Regions from separate parts of the Chryseobacterium sp. SG20098 genome, predicted to be linked through region 1. Evidence: riboswitches for the same ligand, from Rfam matches in the RefSeq annotation. Region 1 holds a riboswitch; the other holds the start of a gene.

The links. Region 1 has a riboswitch for thiamine pyrophosphate ahead of RHP76_RS13660 (TonB-dependent receptor). Riboswitches for the same ligand answer to the same signal wherever they lie in the genome.
Region 2: linked by a shared signal. The riboswitch ahead of pnuC (nicotinamide riboside transporter PnuC) and the one ahead of RHP76_RS13660 (TonB-dependent receptor) in region 1 are both predicted to bind thiamine pyrophosphate.

The regions. Positions count from the first base shown of each region.
Region 1 is NZ_CP134622.1:2,984,332-2,991,745, forward strand. It holds gene RHP76_RS13655 (hypothetical protein) at 1-171, opposite strand, end outside; gene RHP76_RS13660 (TonB-dependent receptor) at 350-2,467, opposite strand; TPP riboswitch at 2,569-2,660, opposite strand; gene RHP76_RS13665 (WG repeat-containing protein) at 2,855-3,625, opposite strand; gene RHP76_RS13670 (bifunctional aconitate hydratase 2/2-methylisocitrate dehydratase) at 3,913-6,696, shown strand; gene RHP76_RS13675 (aconitate hydratase) at 7,012-7,414, shown strand, end outside.
Region 2 is NZ_CP134622.1:526,730-534,143, forward strand. It holds gene RHP76_RS02355 (alpha-amylase) at 1-298, shown strand, start outside; gene RHP76_RS02360 (YciE/YciF ferroxidase family protein) at 462-1,028, shown strand; gene RHP76_RS02365 (alpha-ketoglutarate-dependent dioxygenase AlkB family protein) at 1,255-1,863, shown strand; gene RHP76_RS02370 (DUF4142 domain-containing protein) at 1,993-2,604, shown strand; gene RHP76_RS02375 (PA2169 family four-helix-bundle protein) at 2,727-3,185, opposite strand; TPP riboswitch at 3,307-3,413, shown strand; gene pnuC (nicotinamide riboside transporter PnuC) at 3,439-4,035, shown strand; gene RHP76_RS02385 (acyl-CoA dehydrogenase family protein) at 4,022-5,053, shown strand; gene RHP76_RS02390 (hypothetical protein) at 5,217-5,441, shown strand; gene RHP76_RS02395 (VOC family protein) at 5,581-5,865, shown strand; gene RHP76_RS02400 (GNAT family N-acetyltransferase) at 5,873-6,280, opposite strand; gene RHP76_RS02405 (GNAT family N-acetyltransferase) at 6,302-6,409, opposite strand; tRNA gene RHP76_RS02410 (tRNA-Ala) at 6,582-6,655, shown strand; gene RHP76_RS02415 (autotransporter outer membrane beta-barrel domain-containing protein) at 7,286-7,414, shown strand, end outside.

The DNA of each region.
Region 1 (7,414 bases):
CTGTACTTCGTAATCTATTGTAAACTCAATCTGACTGGCCGGAGGCAGAATGCTTCCGTTTTCAGAATTAATAATTGCCTTAGAATTTTTCAGTGAAAACACCCCAAAGCCTGGAACTGTGGCAGTTCCAAATTGTTTTAAGTATTCTAAAATATATGCTGAAATATTCATTTGGCAGCAAATTTATAACTTTTTCGTGACTTTTTGTAATATTTAATGGATATAAAAAAGACTGCCGAAACAGTCTTTTACTTATTCTGTAGTAAAACAGATATACTGTTATTCAAACTGCTTTTTTTAAGCTTAAAAAGGTCAAAACTGTTAAAAAGCAAAAAGGCCGATTTGTCAATTACTGAATTTTCCAGCTCACTCCAAACATAAAATTCGTTCCTGCCTGAGAAAAATAATAAGGCTGCCCATCATAAACAGATCCGTTATTCACATATTTCTTATTGAACAGGTTATTCACCAATAACTTCAATGCAATTTCATTATTGGCAATTTTAAACTGGTACTGAGCATTGAAATCTGTAAGGAAATAATCTTTAAGCTGCAGATTGGCATCTTCGGTATTATCCAGATATTGTTTTCCTACATACTGATTCATTAAAGCAAACTGGAAATTTTTTGTAGGATTGAATTTCAAGCCTAAATTGGCTATAACATTTGGAGAAAATGAAATCTGAGTATTTCCAAGGCTTTTAGGAACATCACCATTCTGAATATTAAAATCCTGATTTCTGTTCTGGCTTAATGTTACGTTACCGGAAACCTCCCATTGTTTGGATAGTTTTGCCAAAGCACCAACCTCAATACCTCTTCTGTAGCTCTTCCCTGAATTTGTTCTGATAAATGCCCCTACGTTATTCAGTTCTCCGTTCAGAACCAATTGGTTCACATAATACATATAATACACATTCGCAGTAAAAGAAACGATTCCGAACTGTTTTTCAAAACCGGCTTCAATATCGTGAAGCTTTTCTGCTTTTACATCATTATTAGCCATCAGATCGTCTCTGTTGGGTTCACGATGGGCGTGGGCGTAAGAAAGGAATATTTTACCTCCGTCAATTCTGTAATTTACTCCAGCTTTTGGATTAAAAAACAGCCAGTTTTTACTTAAATCTGCTCCTTCACCATCACCAGCCGTCAGAATCTTTGTGTTGTAATTGATTTTTCTGAGCTGCAAATCACCAAAGAATTCAAAATTATTCAATCTTAATAAAGCTTTTGCAAAACCAGACACCTCATTCTTTACAGAGCGATTTCTGTAATATTCACTTTCATCAATCTGAGGAAAAAATACTCCTGTTACATTTCCATAGTGTCTTCCGTAATACTGATTGACCACAGCACCAAAGTTCAAATCTAAATTTTCAAACTTTCCGTACAATGTAGAAACCATTCCGTAGAAATCGTTATTCAGCCATTTTTTTCTGATAAAGTCTGAAGCTTTTATCGTTTCTCCTCCTTCTGTTATATTGGGAAGGTTATATCTTGAAAAAGGATCTCCCTGCTTGTAGTTTTCATAATATCCCTTTCCTTTTGTATAGTGGAACGTGGTTTCCAGATTCCAGCGGTCGTTGAATTTCTGTTCCCAAAGCAACTGATAATGGTTCTGTCTGTAGTTATCCGTTTCATTATCATAGAAACTTACAATATTCTCCCAGTTGGCATCATAAATGGCCCCTGAAATATTGAATTTGGGATCAGTCTCCCAGGTTTTACGATCAATCCCGTTCCATGCCTGATACGTTTTCTCTTTTCCACCAAAAGCCATTAAACGTAATTTCGTGTTTCCTTCTTCAAATAAGGCAGTGAAATTATAAGAATGTAAGTTGGATGAAGCTCTGTCGATGTATCCGTCAGAATGAATATGAGTATATCTTCCCATCACAGAAAGTCGGTTTTTCCAGAATTTCCCTGAGCCAATTTCTGCTGAATATTTATAAGTATTAAATGATCCGTAGCTGTCATCCGTTTTAAAATAAAATTTCTCTTCAGGATCCTTAGAAAGTACGTTAATACTTGCTCCGAAGGCAGAAACCCCGTTATTGGAAGTTCCTACTCCTCTCTGAATGACAATCTGTGAGGCAGAACTTGTCAAATCCGGAACGTTGACAAAAAAGGTTCCCTGACTTTCAGAGTCGTTGTATGGAACACCGTTCATCATAACATTGATGGCACTTCCTGAAACACCACGGATTCTGAAACCGGTATATCCTACTCCGTTTCCGGCATCTGACGTCGAAATAATGGAAGTTTGATTTTTCAAAAGAATAGGAAGATCCTGTCCCAGATTCTTACTGTCCAGATCTTTCTGTACATTGATGATTTCCTTTGCTACCGGAAGCCTTTTGGTAAAGTTGACTGCTTCAATTTCCCTCACCTTTAGGGAATCTTTATTCTGAGCCTGTATAAAAGCTACTGAGCCTACACTAAGCCCTAAAAAAAATAATCCTTTCATTCTATAAATCTTTAATATTTAATGAATAAAAGGGGTTGAGCAATAATGTAACAATTTTATTAATTTAACAGTCTAGCAATTGGTATATTGTTATACTGTTTCATTGGTACATTTTCAATTCCCTAAACAGCATTACCTGTTCCAGGTTCATTGGGTATAATCTCAGCCTGTTAAAGCACCCCTTTATTTCAGCCGCAAAATTACAAAAAATATATGAACTGCGATCGGGTTACGAGATGTGGGCTTCTGAATATCAGATTACGTGGTAAATAAATAGTTACAGAATGGAAAAAACACTATGAAAAATAGGAGTTATCAAATGAATCATTCATCATTTATCATTCATCATTCATCATTCATCATTCATCATTCATCATCTATAATTATTTAGTAAGTTTTGTTGTTGGTGTCTATGTAATAGTAATTGGAACCATCTTTTGTCACTTCAAACATCTTACCGAGTTTCCAGCTGAAGTTTCTTTTAATATTGGAATATTCAAACGGAATAATAACTTTATTGTTAACATCAATGATTCCAAATTTATCATTATTGGAAGCAACAATCATTGGATTAGCTACATCATCCCCTTCAAGAATGAACAGATACTGATATTGAGGATAGATCTGATATTGTCTGTAATCTGCGGCATTTACAAATTTTGATTTTTCAATGATTCCGTAAAAACCATTAAGGATATAAGCCTGGAATAACTGTTGTTTATATTCTTCAAATTTACATTTTCCAAAATCGGTATCTTTAAACTGATAGACTCTCTTCCCGGACTTATCTATACGGTAAGAAATCATATTTTTCTCCACCGTAGCATAGTCTTTTGTTCCAAATTTTCTCACTTTTTCATTAGGAGAATTCAGAAGGTTGCAGTCTTCATAAAAAAATACGGCAATATGATATTCCGGCTGGATAATAAATTTCCCGTTCTGATTGACATACCCGAACTGATCTCCTTTTTTCTTAGGAATCAAAACAGGAAGATCTTTGTTGATCACCACCAGGTCAGCATTAGGTTTGCTGGCTGAAGCTGCTTTTTTAGCCGTGGTTTTCGGTCCTTTCTTCGCAGGGATTTTCTTCACAGATCGGGTCTGTGAGAAAACGAAAATCGAAATAAAAACACATAAAACATTCAGGATATTTTTCATATTCTCCATTTGATTACAAAAATACGACCAAAAATAGATATTATAAAATTCATATTTATAAAGAATCTAAATAATTTCATTCTTATAAAATTGTAAAATTTCGTAATTTTGGGAACATTTTGAAATGTTTGATAATTTTAAAAAACTTTTGAAAAAGTGTAGATTATGCTGACTTTATTCGGTTAATGTTGCATCAAAATGCGAGAACTCAAAATGTCATTAATTGTATTTATACACCCCGGTAAAGAAAAAGCAGGCCTACCTTTAATTTTGAAAGACCTTCTATTATGAGTATTTATAAGGATTACATCAAAGAGATTGAAGAAAGAAAAACCCAGGGGCTTCATCCAAAGCCAATTGATGGTGCTGAATTACTAAGCGAAATCATTGCACAAATTAAAGATTCAGGTAATGCTGACCGACCGGACTCTCTTAAATTTTTCATTTATAACACACTACCCGGAACAACAAGTGCAGCGGGAGTAAAAGCAAAATTTTTAAAAGAAATTATTCTGGGTGAATCCGTAGTAGAAGAAATTTCCCCGGCATTTGCCTTTGAATTATTATCTCATATGAAAGGCGGACCTTCTATTGAGGTGCTGCTGGACCTTGCTTTAGGTAATGATGCAGCTATTGCCAAAGAAGCTGCCAACGTTCTTAAAACTCAGGTTTTCCTTTATGAAGCAGATACGAACCGTCTGAAAGAAGCATTCAACAGCGGAAACGAAATTGCAAAAGAAATCCTTGAAAGCTACGCAAAAGCTGAATTCTTCACTAAACTTCCTGAAGTTGCTGAAGAAATTAAAGTAGTTACTTATATTGCTGGTGAAGGAGATATTTCTACAGATTTACTTTCTCCGGGTAATCAGGCTCACTCAAGATCAGACCGTGAACTTCATGGAAAATGTATGATCACTCCTGAAGCTCAGGAAGAAATCAAAGCTTTACAGGCAAAGCATCCTGATGCAAGCGTTATGCTGATCGCTGAAAAAGGAACAATGGGTGTTGGATCATCCAGAATGTCCGGAGTAAACAACGTGGCTCTTTGGACAGGAAAACAGGCCAGCCCATATGTACCATTCGTTAACATTGCTCCTATTGTAGGAGGAACAAACGGTATTTCTCCGATCTTCCTTACCACAGTAGACGTTACCGGAGGTATCGGTATTGACCTTAAAAACTGGGTAAAGAAAGTTGACGAAAACGGAAACCCGGTTCGTAATGAAAACGGTGACATTGTTCTTGAAGAAGCATATTCAGTAGCAACAGGAACTGTTTTAACAATCAATACAAAAGAAAAGAAATTATATAACGGCGACCAGGAACTGATCGACCTTACCAAATCTTTCACTCCGCAAAAGATGGAATTCATCAGAGCAGGAGGATCTTACGCGGTCGTATTTGGTAAAAAACTACAGACATTTGCTGCTCAGGTTTTAGGTATTGAAGCGCCGACGGTTTTTGCTCCTTCAAAAGAAATTTCTCATGAAGGACAGGGACTTACTGCTGTAGAAAAGATTTTCAACAGAAATGCTGTGGGAACTACCCCAGGAAAAGTTCTGCACGCCGGATCAGACGTTCGTGTCAAAGTGAATATTGTAGGTTCACAGGATACCACAGGGCTTATGACTGCTCAGGAGCTTGAATCTATGGCCGCAACTGTAATCTCTCCTACTGTAGACGGAGCTTACCAGTCGGGATGTCACACCGCTTCGGTTTGGGATAAAAAAGCTCAGGCTAACATTCCTAAGCTGATGAAATTCATGAACGAGTTTGGACTGATTACAGCCCGTGACCCGAAAGGTGAATACCACGCCATGACTGACGTTATCCACAAAGTTCTTAATGACATCACTGTTGACGAGTGGGCCATCATCATTGGTGGTGACTCTCACACAAGAATGTCCAAAGGAGTAGCTTTCGGAGCAGACTCAGGAACTGTGGCTCTTGCTTTGGCTACAGGTGAAGCATCAATGCCAATTCCGGAATCTGTAAAAGTAACCTTCAAAGGAAACATGAAAGAACACATGGATTTCCGTGATGTGGTTCATGCTACACAGGCTCAGATGTTGAAGCAGTTTGGAGGAGAAAACGTATTCCAGGGTAGAATCATTGAAGTTCACATCGGAACACTTCCTGCTGACCAGGCATTTACCTTTACAGACTGGACTGCTGAAATGAAAGCAAAAGCTTCTATCAACATTTCTGAAGATAATACTTTGATCGAATCACTGGAAATTGCAAAAGGCAGAATCCAGATCATGATCGATAAGGGTATGGATAACCACAACAAAGTTCTTCAGGGATTAATTGACAAAGCAAATAAGAGAATTGAAGAGATCAGATCAGGAGAAAAACCTGCTTTAACTCCGGATTCAAATGCTAAATATTACGCTGAAGTAGTTGTAGATCTTGACGTAATTGTCGAGCCAATGATTGCTGACCCGGATGTAAACAATGATGATGTATCCAAGAGATATACTCACGATACCATCAGAGATCTTTCTTACTATGGTGGTGAGAAAAAAGTAGACCTTGGTTTCGTAGGATCTTGTATGGTTCACAAAGGAGACCTTAAGATTGTTTCTCAAATGCTTAGAAACATTGAAAAGCAACAAGGTAAGGTAGAATTCAGTGCTCCTCTTGTAGTAGCAGCCCCTACTTACAACATCATTGATGAATTAAAGGCAGAAGGAGACTGGGAATTATTAGAAAAATATTCAGCTTTTGAATTTGATGATAACGCTCCAAAAGGAGAGGCCCGTGTTGAATATAAAAACGTAATGTACCTTGAGCGTCCTGGATGTAACCTTTGTATGGGTAACCAGGAAAAAGCAGCTAAAGGAGATACTGTTTTAGCAACATCTACCCGTCTTTTCCAGGGAAGAGTAGTGGAAGATTCTGAACGTAAAAAAGGAGAATCTCTGCTTGCTTCAACTCCGGTTGTTGTTCTTTCTGCGATTATCGGAAGAATTCCTAGCATTGATGAGTACAAAGCTGCAGTGGAAGGAATCGACCTTACTACTTTCGTTCCTTCTATTAAAGAATTAACAAGTACAAGCGCTCACTAAGAGATTGATAATAAGTCGCAAGACTACTGAATAACTATATTATTGCAAGATTTTAGTCCTTAAGGATTTAAAATCTTCCAATTTTTTGTTTAGAACGTTTCTATTTTAAGATAATTACGTTTTTTTTTCGATAAAAGCTGGAAAATAAATTCTAATTTTTCTTAAATTGAAAGTTATAAAATCTATTGATTTCAGAATCAAAAACACCCTGTTTATGGATTATAGGAACGTTTTTTGATGCATAGATAAGTGATTTTCTTTTTCAACACAGGGAAAAGAAGCATTAACGGAACAAGAACAAAACTAAAATACGATATGACTTTTGATATTGATATGATCAAAAAGGTGTACGAACGTTACCCTGAAAGAATTGCAGCAGCAAGACAAATCGTGGGAAAACCTCTTACCCTTTCAGAAAAAATCCTTTACACCCACCTTTGGGAAGGAAATGCTACACAAGCGTATGAACGAGGAAACTCTTATGTGGACTTTGCACCGGACAGAGTAGCGATGCAGGATGCTACCGCACAGATGGCACTTTTACAGTTTATGCAGGCAGGAAAAGCTAAAGTGGCTGTTCCTTCTACTGCTCACGCGGATCACCTTATCCAGGCTAAAGTAGGTGCTGATAAAGACTTACAGGAAGGGATCAACAAAAACTCCGAAGTATTCAACTTCTTAAGCTCTGTATGTGATAAATACGGAATCGGATTCTGGA
Region 2 (7,414 bases), 2.5 Mb from region 1:
TCTGCTTGAAGCGAGAAAGCTTTTTGCATATGGTAAACAGACCGATTATTTTGATCATCCCAACTGTGTAGCTTTTGTACGGAAAGGAGATGAAAAGCATGCGGGCTGCATTGTAATCATGTCTAATAGCGAAGAAGGTTATAAAGAAATAGAATTGGGAAAAGAACATGCGGATTCGGTTTATACCGATTTTTTAAAGAACCGTCATGAAGAAATTTATACGGATAAAGACGGGAAAGCGGTGTTTACTGTAAATTCGGGTTCGGTAAGTATATGGGTAAAAAAACAAACACCGTAATGATTGGCAAATTTTCAGGCCTTTTATTCTCTGCGAACAGCTATTCTAATTTTAACTTACGATATAAGCTCTTGTAATTTTAGATACCACATCTCAGTATTTTGGACAAAAATGGTCTTATAGTTGCAGATTTACCACCAATCAATCACTAAATTATTATAATATGGAAACTAAAACGGCAACCAAAAAAACACCAGCCAAAAAAGCAACAACAGCAAAAGCAAAAACTCCGGCTAAAAAAAATGCAGCCAAAAGTTTGGAAGATCTTTTTGAAGATGCGCTGAAAGATATTTACTGGGCTGAAAAAGCACTGCTGAAAGCGCTGCCGGCAATGATGAAAAATGCAACCAGTGAAAAGCTTAAACAAGGCATTGATAAGCACATCACGGAAACAGAAGGCCATGTGGAAAGATTGGAAGAATGTTTTAAAGCATTAGGAAAAAAAGCCCAGGCAAAAAAATGTGATGCTATGCAGGGATTGCTGGATGAAGGAAAGAGCATTATGGAAGAGACAGAACCGGGAGCAGTAAGAGATGCGGGCATTATTGCAGCAGCGCAAAAAGTTGAACATTATGAAATTGCTACTTATGGAACACTGGCAGCATTCGCAAAAGTATTGAAGGAAGAAGAGTGTCTTAAAAACTTTTTAAGCACATTGGAAGAAGAAAAAAAATGTGATGAACTGCTTACAAAAGTTGCTGATACCAATCTTAACAGCAAAGCCATGTAAATACAATCTTTAAAAAGGAGACCTGAAAAAATCAGGTCTCCTTTTTATTGAAATCCGGAAAGGTTTAAAATGCAACATTTTTATCTTGGTTGATTTTGTATCAGTTGTAGTATATTTGTGGATATAATTTTTATCAATTTAGTTTTTTTAAAATGAACTGTAATTGAATAACAAAACTCTTATACTGTAAAAGAAAACTGTATTGTACCATTTATAAAGTTTAAAAATGACCCAACTTAGCCTGTTCGACTCAGCAGATCTGTACGAATTTCCAAAAGACCTTCTGGAATACAGAGAACATTTCCTGAATCAGGAAGAAGCTGACCGCCTTAAAATTCATCTGCTTGAAACAGCTCCCTGGAAACAACGTACCCAGAAAATGTATGATAAGATGGTTCTCACACCTCGCTTAACCGCCTGGTATGGAGATGAGAAAAATGCCTATCCTTCAGACAATGAACTGGATGCCCATCATTGGACACCGGAACTGTTTTCTTTAAAACAAAGAATAGAAGAAACATTTGGCTATCAGTTCAATTCCGTATTGTTGAACCTTTACAGAGATCATAACGATTCTGTTGCCTGGCATCGGGATAAGGAAAGCAGATATGGGAAACGTCCGGTGATTGCATCAGTAAGTCTGGGGCAGACCAGAAATTTTGATTTCAGGAAAAAAGACCATCATCAGAGTAAATACAGCCTGCCTCTTCCTCACGGATCATTATTGATTATGAAAGGAGACCTTCAGGAAAACTGGGAACATCGTATTGCCAAGTCTCTAACCGCTATGAAGGAGCGTATTAATCTTACATTCCGGTTGGTTAATAAGTTGTAAGGTATTTATTCATAATGTTTTATGATTAGGTTAGAAGTGTTGTAATAGGTTTTTGGCAGATAAATTGTTGCATTTATAAACAAAGTCATTGTTTGACTTCATTAATATCACCACTTAAAATTTATTATTATGAAAAATCTTGTAGTAACAATTTTTGCATTAGCTGCTTTAACGGCCTGCAAAAAAAACGAACCGACAACCACGAGCCAATCTGAGGAAAGTACCACAATGTCTGCCCCTGCAGAATCCGGGATGACGGTAAGCGACTCCACCAAAATGTCAGACATCAAAGATCAGAAAAGTACTCTCAGTGATCAGGACAAAAAGTTTGCAGATGCTGCAGCCATAGGAGGACTGATGGAAGTAATGATGGGAAAACTGGCCGCAACAAACGCTGAAAACTCCGTGGTAAAATCTTTGGGAGCAATGATGGTAACCGATCATTCCAAAGCGAATGACGAGCTCAAGAATTGGGCTTCAGGAATAGGGTATACCTTACCCACAAGTCTGGATGCCGAAAAGCAGAAGATGTATGATGACCTGAAAGCTAAGAAAGGTAAAGACTTTGACAAAAAATATACAGATCTAATGGTCAGTGACCACAAGGAAGATGTAGAAGCATTCAAAAAAGAGGCGTCAGAAGGAACAGAAGTCTCATTAAAATCTTTCGCAGCTAAAACCCTTCCGACACTTGAACATCATTTGCAGGAATCGGAAAAAGCTAAAAATGCGGTCAAATAATATTGAGTTTTTATGACCGGCATCATAAGTATGAGCATACAATATTTAATAATTTTGAATTGATTAAATATTATTTTGTTCTTGATTATAGTAAGCTCCTCTTTTTAAGAGGAGTTTTTTGATTATTCTTTCTTTTTATATTCTTCAATTTTCTTGAATTGTCTGTAAGAATCTTTAAGGATACGAAGCTGTTCAGACACAATCTCAGTACTTTTTGGGCTGAGCTCACCTGTGTCCAGGGCATTTTGATAAGCTTCAATAGCTGCTTTTTCGCCAAATACCACATTTTCTAATGTAGATTCTATGAGATTTCCCATGGTAAAAGAATTTTTAATGTCAATCCAAGTTCTGTGAACAGCTCCTGCCATGGACGTTGAGTCCTCCGGAGTGCCTTGCTTTTCTGTGATGAGGTTGATTAGTTCATTTTTCATGATTTTCGACTGCGAAATCATATGTTCGTACTCATCTTTTACATCCGGATACATTTCCCATACTTTTCCCTCAACTTTTTCAAAGCCTTCCTTTCTGTCGTTGGTAATGTGAAGTAAGTCATTAAGTACTGATATTTCTTGATTGTCCATAATATAAATTTTTAGTTATCCATAAAATTATAATTTCCCTCATCGACTCTTTATAATCGTGATCATATCCTGTAAATAAAAAACCAAAGTCCTTTCTTTTTTCAACAAAAAGCTGCACCTTTGCCGAACAATGGGGTGCTACAAAACAGTGGCTGAGATGATACCCAGGAATGTATTTCCACACCTGATCCGGATAATGCCGGTGTAGGGATTGCTTACTGATCATCTCATCATTTGATTTCTAATAATTAATATGATGCAGGACATTTTAAAACAAATTACCTTACCGGAATGGTTCGGAGTCTTATTTTCAGTCATTCAGGTTTTACTGGCCCGTAAAAACAATGTCAACAACTATCTTTTCGGAATTGCGGGGATTCTGCTTACGCTGTATGTGATGCTTACTTCCAAGCTGTACGCTGAATTTACCTTAAATCTTTATTATCTGATCATGAGCATCTATGGATGGTTATATTGGAAATTCGGAAAGCAGAAATCAGAAATGGAAATCTCTGTTACCACCACCACAGAAAAATGGATTACGGGAGGAATTGTTCTGGGAACTTTTATCTTATTCTGGTCTTTTCTGACCCATTTTACAGACTCGGATGTTCCTATCTGGGATTCTCTGGTGAGTGCTTTTGCCTGGGCGGGAATGTGGCTGATGGCGAGACGGAAAATTGAAAACTGGGTGATGCTCAATGTCAGTAATATCATTTCTATCCCTTTAATGATTCATAAAGAATTGTATCTCTATGCTGTTTTGACGTCATTCTTATTTTTAGTAGCCATTTCCGGATATATAGAGTGGCAAAAAATTATTAAATCGAAAGCTAATGCTGAGTACTAAAGAGATTAGACGGGAACTTCATGGAGCCCCTGTAATTTCTGATAAAGTAATGCAGCATATTCATGAAGAAAAACTGCTTAAAATATGGGTTCCCAAAAAATATGGAGGACTCGGCTATCGTTTTGAAGAAGGACTTAACACCTTATTTAGCTGTGCAGAAACCGATGGAAGCTTTGGCTGGATGCTGACACTTTGTGCCGGAGCCAATTATTTTTCCAGAAATATCAAGCCTGAAATTGCTCAATTACTGTTCACCCATTCTGAAACCTGCTTTGGTGGCAGCGGAATGGTGGGAGGAACTGCAGAAAAAATAGACAACAGCCACTATCTGATCAACGGTTCATGGAATTTTGCAACAGGTGCACCTCATCTTACCCATTTTACATTGAATGCCAAAATTACAGAAAATGGAAAACCTTTAATGGATGGTCATGGCAATGGAATAATTCGATCATTTATTATTTCGAAAGAACACGCTGAGGTTATTCCCAACTGGAAATCTATGGGAATGGAGGCCAGTGGCACCTATTCATTCACTGTTGAAAATGTGCTCGTTAATGAAGACTATAGTTTTGTTTACGATACTTTTTTCACCAATGATATTCTCGACACTATTCCTTTTCGGATTTTTGCAGACTTAACACTGTTGGTCAACTATTTGGGAATGGCTTCTCATTTTATTGAAGAAGCAGAATATATTCGTCCTGAGATCCATTTCAAAAGTTTCACAGAGTCTGTTGAAAAGCATTTGGAAAAAGTATTGCAAATTGCCGGAGAAATAGAAAATATCCTAGGTGATCACAAAGATATTTCTGAAGGATATCAAAACGAAATCCACCAATATGGAGTAGAGCTGGTTCAAAGATTATCCCATCAGATTCTTACTATTTATACACAGCTGGGAATCCGGGCTACGGATATTAATTCTGAAGTGTATCAGGTGTTCTGTGATTATTTTACAGCTGCGATGCATTCTAATTTCAGACCTTCTGCTGATGATTTGGACTTTTCTTTTTGAGTAGAAAATTCTTTGTTAATAAACTTTTTATCTAATGCTGGTATTCTTTTATGACTGGCGTCATAAAGTAATTTTTATTATTTCACTATGTTTGGAATAATAAAACTAACCCCATGAAATAAGCCAACATAAAGACTTGTTAAACTAAAAATGATTAAAGATTATGAAAGACTTATTTTCATTAAACGGAAAGAAAAAGGATCATGTGATTACGCACTTAAAAAAAGAGATGTATTCATTGATCGAAAATGATAACTGGATTACAGTTACGGTTAAAAAGTGTTTTCATACAATGATCGTATCCTATTTGATTTGCAATGGTTTAGTTACTTTAACGATTGTAAGAACAAAATTCACTCCATTTTACGAAAAATATACCGTTTTGTAATTATTTCTTTTTGAGAATAGAGTTATAAGATCTTAAATTCTTTATTATTTAAAGCAACACTGAAATGAAATTAAAAATATTATCCATCGTTTGGAGCGTTGCGGATTTGAACAGAGCAATTGCATTTTGGTGTGAAGCTTTGCACTACAAAATAAAGAATGAGCCTGATGTTGACTTTGCCATTCTGATACCAAAGGAAGGAGATGGAATGCAGTTATCATTAAAATTAACCAGTTCGGAACAGCCAAAGAGACATCATATAGACCTGATAACTGATAATCAGCGGCAGGAAGTAGAGCGGCTTCTTAGTATTGGGGCTGGAAAGATGCCAGGCTGGAATTACGAAGATGATGCTGACTATGTAGTTCTTCTTGATCCCGAAGGAAATTCATTTTGCGTAGTACAGCAAAACAATGATATCTGAAAGGCATCTATTCTGTAACCCATTCTTCACGAAGAACTGCATAAATAATATCATCAACCCATTTATTTTTCCAGAACAGACTTTTCACAAAATGCCCTTCTTTTCTTAAACCAATTCGTTGCATCAGTTGAAGAGAAGCAGTGTTGTCAGGATCTACGGAAGCTGTAATTCTGTGTTTTTGTAAATCATTAAAAAGAAAATCAATGGTACCTTTTAAAGCCTCAGAAGCATACCCTTTACCCTGAAATGAGGTGTTTAAGGTAATTCCAAGTTCTACCTGTACATTTTCATCTCCAATAAAATGAATTCCGATATCTCCAATGACTGCTTTTGTTTCTTGATCAGTAATCAACAGCTGATACCAGCTTTCAGGTTGGTTGAATTCAGTTGTGTTTCTTTGGATAAAACTTTCCACTTCTTCCAGGGTTTCAGGAATCTAGCCTTGAAATTTATTGGCTTCGGCATCTGAGCGGTAATCGAAAATATCCTGTTTGTCATCAATCGTAATATCCCGAAGAACTAATCTTTTTGTATAGAGTTGCATAATTGTATTATAATTTCAGACAAAAATAGGTTAATTAGGAATTTATTCTAGGGATAATGATGGATTTTTATGGTCATTGAGCCTATTTCCATTAATTTTAATTCAATAAAAATTATAAAATAGTTGCAAATATCATTTAAATACTTACTTTTGTATCGCCTTACAAAAAAACGGGGGATTGGCGCAGTTGGCTAGCGCGTTTGACTGGCAGTCAAAAGGTCACGGGTTCGAATCCCGTATTCTCCACTTAGTGCAATTATAAAATGTATATAATGTACGAAAATATGATAAAACCTACAAAAATTGATTTTTGTAGGTTTTTTTTGTAAAAAGGGATGGTATAGTTTTCAAAGATTTTTAGTTCCACTTTTAATAACCTTTAAATGTTGCATTGTGTTAGAGCAAAGTTATGGACTCTTTTCTATAGAGATGCTTATCAATTAAAGTGGAAAGATATAAAGGAATGTAATGATGGAGGTCTATGGATTATGAACAGTAGACATAAATCTAATTCACAAATGGATATTTCTCTGTTACCGAAGGTTATTGAATTTTTTTTAATTAAAAGAAATCGCAGATATATACGAAATACCAAATAATCTCAATACCCATAAATTTTTATTCTTTTTCTCCAAAATTGTATTTAAAATATTTTGATCTGAAATAGATCTCTTAAAAGTCCAGAATAACGGACTTTAGTTTTTAAGGTTGTATGATTTGTTATATGATACAGCCTATTCTTTAATATTAATATTTGTGGATATTTTTCCACAAGCCTGTACATGTATTTCCACGGCATTCGAAGAATTTTTACATCTCTATTAACATACCTTTACCCCGTAATAATATCAATTATGATATGTAAAACAATAATGAATGGTTAAAATTTATACAAAATTATTTATAGCAGTATTAGCTTTAAGCTCTACTTTTGCTTTTGCCCAGGCAGGAAATGTTGGTATTAATACTGCAAATCCAGGTTCCACTATGGATATTAATGGATCA